One region of the Sediminibacillus sp. JSM 1682029 genome, then DNA from elsewhere that is predicted to be linked to it. Evidence: riboswitches for the same ligand, from Rfam matches in the RefSeq annotation. Region 1 holds a riboswitch; the other holds the start of a gene.
The links. Region 1 has a riboswitch for lysine ahead of dapA (4-hydroxy-tetrahydrodipicolinate synthase). Riboswitches for the same ligand answer to the same signal wherever they lie in the genome.
Positions count from the first base shown of each region.

Region 2: another riboswitch for lysine. It lies ahead of ABVF09_RS12940 (Na+/H+ antiporter NhaC family protein); the one in region 1 lies ahead of dapA (4-hydroxy-tetrahydrodipicolinate synthase).

Region 1 is NZ_JBEWYY010000005.1:169,227-172,372, forward strand. It holds gene ABVF09_RS10515 (UDP-N-acetylmuramoyl-L-alanyl-D-glutamate--2,6-diaminopimelate ligase) at 1-1,025, shown strand, start outside; gene dapA (4-hydroxy-tetrahydrodipicolinate synthase) at 1,050-1,943, opposite strand; lysine riboswitch at 2,111-2,293, opposite strand; gene ABVF09_RS10525 (hypothetical protein) at 2,395-2,691, opposite strand; gene ABVF09_RS10530 (YaiI/YqxD family protein) at 2,824-3,146, opposite strand, start outside.
Region 2 is NZ_JBEWYY010000007.1:79,978-83,123, reverse strand. It holds gene ABVF09_RS12950 (HD-GYP domain-containing protein) at 1-547, shown strand, start outside; gene yunB (sporulation protein YunB) at 609-1,394, shown strand; lysine riboswitch at 1,449-1,627, shown strand; gene ABVF09_RS12940 (Na+/H+ antiporter NhaC family protein) at 1,901-3,146, shown strand, end outside.

The DNA of each region.
Region 1 (3,146 bases):
AATTCCTTCGAAGGAATGAAAAGGCAGTGGTGATGGAAGTGACTTCTATAGCGATCGAACAAAAAAGGGTAGAGGGCATGATGTTCCAGATAGGGGTCCATACCAATATATCCAGTGAACATTTGGAATTCCATAAAACCTTCGAAAATTATAAAAAGGCGAAACTAAAATTATTTAAACAAGCAGAAAAAGCTGTCGTAAACCTGGACGATAAGGGTATGGCAGATGACATCCTCGATATGTACCAAGGTCCATTGCTGACATATAGCATAAACGGACATCCAGACGCCGATGTTTTTGCTTGCAATATCAGTACAAAAAAGGAGGGATCAACTTTTCTGCTTACCATCAATGGCAAGTCTTCCCTTGTCCAAACTCCGTTGATCGGCGGGTATAACATCTCCAATTTATTGGCTGCTGTTTGTACTGCTGTCCACGTAGGTGTACCTTACCAAAAAATCCTGGAGGCCATGCCAACCATAAATGGGCCGAAAGGGAGGTTTCAGCTAGTCGAAACGCCAATCCAAGCTACCATATTGCTGGATTACGCTCATACCCCGGAAGCACTCCGCAACCTGGTGAATGAAGTAAAGAAACTCGCCTTCCGCAGATTCATTTTAATGGTGACGGGAGTGGGTATCCGGGATGAAGATAAAATGCCGAAAATGGGAGAAGCGGCGGATGGACAAGCCGATAAGTATGTCATATCCGTTGATCATCCCGGCTATAAAGAACCAGAAGAAATTGTTGCAAACGTACTGTCTGGATTCTCAGAAACAGAGCAAACACATATTACCTATACCTATTCAAGAGAAGAAGGAATTATCGCTGCGCTAAATCTCGCTGAAGAAGGGGATTTAATCATTTTAACCGGAGGATGTATCAATGGATGCCAGATGATTAGAGGAGAAGCCATTCCTCACTCGGATGAAAACATTATCAAGCAATACTTCTCTAAATCAACTGCGATAACTAAACGGGCCATAGGGTCTACAGCAAAAAAACCCCCTGTTAATTTCTCGTAACAGGAGGGTTTTTATTAGGCTTATTTAAGCATTGGCAGCCTGGTCATCGATATAATATTGAAGCTGCCGGTATAATAATTGCTTTTCGTCCGCTTCGAGCGGAACCATCGGCAGACGTACAGGACCTGTGTCAATGCCCATATAAGACAAAGCTGCTTTAACTGGCGCAGGGCTTGGAGCCATGAATAAGGTTTTCATCAATGGCAGCAGGCTTTGATGAAGCAGGGCTGCTCTTCGGTGATCACCGTTGAAAAAGCTATCGGCCATTTCTTTCATTTCATTGCCGATTATGTGAGATGCAACAGAAACTACTCCATTTCCGCCTATAGCCAAAACAGGCAGAGAAAGTCCGTCATCTCCACTATATAAATGAAAGTTTTCATCCGTTCCACTGATGATGGCCGTCATGTCATCTAAGTTGCCGCCAGCTTCTTTAATAGCGACAATATTTTCTTCCTTCGATAGTTGAATGACCGTTTCCGGTATCATGCCTGCTGCACTTCTTCCAGGAATATTGTATAGCATGATAGGCTTTTTCACCGCCCTTGCTATAGAGCGAAAATGCTGATACATTCCTTCCTGGTTCGGTTTGTTGTAATAAGGAGTCACCAACATAGTCGCATCGACACCGACAGCTTCGGCAGCCCGAGTAAAATCGATGGAATCACGGGTGTTATTTGACCCTGTTCCCGCAATGACAGGCACTCGGTTGTTCACTGTTTGCACTGTAAATCGCAGCAAATTCAATTTTTCTTCTTTCGTCAATGTTGGGGACTCACCTGTAGTACCTGCAACAACCAATCCTTCGGTACCATTGGCAATTAAATAGTTGATCAGTTTTTCAGTCTTTTGATAATCAATGTCACCGTTCTGATCAAAAGGAGTAACCATTGCTGTTAAAATTCGCCCAAAATCCATTTTTCTGCACCTCTATTCATGATTTTAAAAGGAAGGCTTGAAGCCTTCTGGTGAATAGAGGCTATCCCACGAGAGCAAAGCGCGGTTTTGAATGATAATCAACATGTATCACACAAAAAAACAGCAACGAGGGCATCGCTGCTGCATCACTATGACATCGTTCTGATGCGTGAGATAGCCCTCCATATAACAATAGGTTATATGACAGCCCTGTATTTATTGAATACAGAACCAGCGAATCGAAACGATGAGTTTCCGTCCACTTCGGCAAATCCCCCTTTCGGCTGCCCTCTTCAGACCTCATCATCTTACGGCAGCGTACTATTGGTTTTTGCACCTCTATCCTCACTCCAAAAAATTTGAAGTAAAGCATATAAAAATTGTATCTAAAATATAGCAAAGTTTTATCAGGTTTGCAATGCTCCAAATTCACATGAAAGAACTTTTTTGATTAAGGGCGTGGATATCCATAATAAGGAGGTCTTCCATAGAATGGGGGACGTCCGCCACCCGGATAGCCATATCCGCCATAATACGGCCCGCCGGGATAACCATATGGTCCCGGACGAGGATAACCGATTGCAGGATTTCCGAAAAGTTCACCGCCTAAATATCCCAGCCCGAATCCAACCAATCCTGCTCCCAGCGGACCGAAGAAGAAGTTTCTCTCCATTTCATTCCCTTCGACTGGGTAACGATAAAAGGTTGGATCGTTATATTGGTGGACAGGCACATGATGAGGTTCCATTATATTCTACTCCTCTCCGCAATTGTTCGTGAGCAATTCGTCTACTCCTTTACATATTCAGCATATGGTTGAGAGCGGAAAGTGAAATGGATAAACACCTATTTTGGCGAAAGGAAAAGAGGGAAAGGAGCACTAGGGGATAGTTCGTTCGCTTAAAACTCTGTCAAGTAAAACTTGATACTTTTCCTTATCTTCTACTGTTAGCGGTTTTGGTCCTTTTGTCCGTTTACCGCTTCTTCGCGCTTTGGCATTGGCGTGTCGCATGAGGAGCATTTCATCTATCGTTGTTGGGTGATAAGCAAATCCTTTATGATGAAGGACAATGCAAACTTTACCCAAAGCGAGGGATGCCAAGCCATAATCTTGTGTGATAATGATGTCTTTTTCATTGGCAATCTGCATGATACGATAGTCCACCGAATCCGCACCTGTATCCACGTAAATGTTTTCCGCTT
Region 2 (3,146 bases), on a different contig from region 1:
AGGAAAGCTTTCTGACACCGAGTTTGAAATCATTAAAGGGCACACGGATATCGGCTTCGAATTCCTGCGAAATAATCAGAACATCCCATTGCTCGCAGCTCACTGTGCCTTCCAACATCATGAACGATTGAACGGAACGGGATACCCCCGCGGGCTTACGGAAAGTGACATCCATCCGCATGCCAAATTGATCGGCATAGCGGACGTATTCGATGCCATTACCAGCAACAGGGTGTATCGTGAAGCTATGCTTCCACATGAAGGGCTGGAAGTCCTATATGCTGGAGCCGGAGACCTGTTCGATCGAGAACTGGTGGAGGCCTTTCGCCGGACTATCGCAGTTTATCCAACAGGATTGATGGTCGAACTCAGCGATGGAAGAGCCGGAATCGTTGCAAAACAAAACCAACAGCTTTGTGAACGGCCGGTGATCCGTATCCTGGAGGAAGACGGCAACGCAGTAACGGTTCCATATGAGATCGATCTTGCTGAACATTTGAACCTGATGGTAACCTCTTGTTTTGCAGCGGATTTGGCAAAAAGTTAATGCAGTATAAAATTCTAACCTCCTGCTAAAAAGCATATGTTTTTTTGAGGGGGTATTTATTTTGAGAAAAAACAGGAATTTCAAGGGCCGTATGGCACCGCCTCCGTTTCGTCATGTGTTCGTGGTTACAATCGTCTTTTTTACAATATCTTCTTTGGTCAGTATTTTGATAATCAACCGCGGGCTTGAGCCTACGCTTATGGATATTGCGGAAACTAGGGCTCGGCAATATGCCAGAATGGCGATTAATGAAGCAGTGAGCAAAAAAATTGCCGATGATTTGGAATACGATGAATTGATCCAGGAAAAGGTCGATAATGAAGGGAATGCGGTTTCGGTAGGATGGAATTCCGTTGTAACCAATCGTGTGGTACGGAATACCACCAACCGGGTGCAAAATTTTTTAAAGCTGTTGGAAAAAGGACAGGTTCCGGACCCGGGAAGCACGCTTGATGTGGAGCTGGAACCAGAAGAGAAGCCTTCCATCGAATCGGTCAAAGAAGAACCGACATTGATTCAAATCCCAGTCGGCCAAGCGCTGGGAATCCCGTTGTTGGCAAATTTGGGGCCTGAAATCCCTGTCAATATAGAAGTGATTGGCGATGTTCAGTCGGAACCAGTGATGGAACGTGAAGAACTGGGGATCAATAATGTATATTTCGCTCTGTATGTAGAAATGGAAGTCAGTCTGCGAGTGGTTGTTCCGTTCCAAACCAAAACGACACAAATCAGTTCGAAGATAAAAATCGATGATCGGGTGGTCAGCTTCGATGTTCCATATTATTATAACGGAAATGGCGGCGGAGAATCGCCGCAGCTCTCGATTCCGATGGAACCCTTGCAATAGCAGCCAGCCACTGGTACAATATACGAGGAATTGAATAGCGAGACCTTATCAGATCGGTGAGGTAGAGGTGCAGACAGGATGAGTATCCTTTTGGAGGATGATAACTGGGAAGAATGGTGAAAGGCCTGTTTGCCGAAGTATGAGGGAGTGTCAACCCCTTATTGCTGGTATTATCTCGAACAGGGATAGTACTGTCATGTCTGGAAAGAATAGCATGAAGGGCTACTGATCGAAATGGAGGATAACAGAATTGCTTATAGAAGCAGTGATAGGTTATTTTCTATCACTGCTTCTTTCTGTTTAAAGACACATTTCTTGTTGGCGAATTTATCATAATCCGCAAGTCGAAGGGGGGCAGGCTGCACCCGGCTTTTTCCTTTCGGACAACCCGATCGGCCGGATGCCCTCTGACTTACCGTGCGTGAGACCAGACAGGTTTTCCTCATTTTTTTCTTCAGCATGTCAATCCATTCATTTCCATAACCAAACAGTAATGGAGGTACAACATGGAAGGAACAATTTATTCATTGATTCCTGCCCTGCTGATGCTTGTGCTTGTACTGGCCACAAGAAAAGTATTGTTGTCATTAGGGGCAGGTGTATTGATCGGAGCTTTCATGCTTCATGATTTTTCGATTTCGCAAACTGCCGGAGAAATCTGGCTTGTTTTCCGAAACATCTTTTACGCGGATGGCGCGTTAAACACCGGGAACTTATATTTATTGATATTCTTGCTATTGTTAGGAATTGTCACAGCTTTTTTGACCGCTTCAGGTGGAAGCAGGGCTTTCGGTGAATGGGCGATCCGTAAAATAAAAACAAGAAAAGGGGCTCAGTTGATGCCTGCTGTATTGGGGGTCATCATTTTTATCGATGATTACTTCAACAGTCTGGCTGTAGGTCAAATCGCTCGTCCGTTGACGGACCGTCATCATATTTCCCGTGCGAAGCTCGCTTATTTTATCGATTCGACTTCTGCTCCGATAACGGTAATCTCGCCGATATCAAGTTGGGGAGCTTATATTATCGGTACATTAGGCAGTATATTGGCAGCCAATGAAATAACCGACTATGGGCCACTGCAAGCGTTTGTCGCAATGATTCCATTGAATATGTACGCTTTTGCGGCCCTTTTGCTGGTGTTTTTGACGGCTTTGTTGAAGGTGGATATCGGTTTGATGAAAACCCATGAAAACCGGGCCATGGAAACCGGAGAACTGACGGACCCGGAGCGGGGAGAGATTGCAGGCGACTTGGAACAAAGCTTTGCAGCCAATGAAAGCGGAAGAATCTACCACCTCATCATACCGATTCTTTTATTGATCGCCGGTACAGTCGCATTCATGATCGGAACCGGCATGGACAACACGGATGGTCCGGCAGATGTGTTGGACGTATTCGCCAATACGGACGTCAACCTGTCTCTGTTTTGGGGAGGGCTTATAGCGGCTCTAGGTGCAGCAATCCTATACAGTGTGCAGGACTCATCGAAAACGAAAATTGGCAAAGTATTCCTGGAGGGAATCAAAGCGATGCTTCCTGCCATCTACATTTTAGTTTTGGCATGGATGATCGGTTCGATCATAGATAGTCTGGCGACTGGCGAGTACTTGGCAAACCTCGTGCAGCAAACCTCTTTGAATTCAGCATTCCTGCCATTTTTGATTTTCATTGTAGCTGGCTTCATGGCATTGGCTACAGGAACATCCTGGGGAACCTTTGGCATCATGCTGCCGATCGCAGCAGAAATTG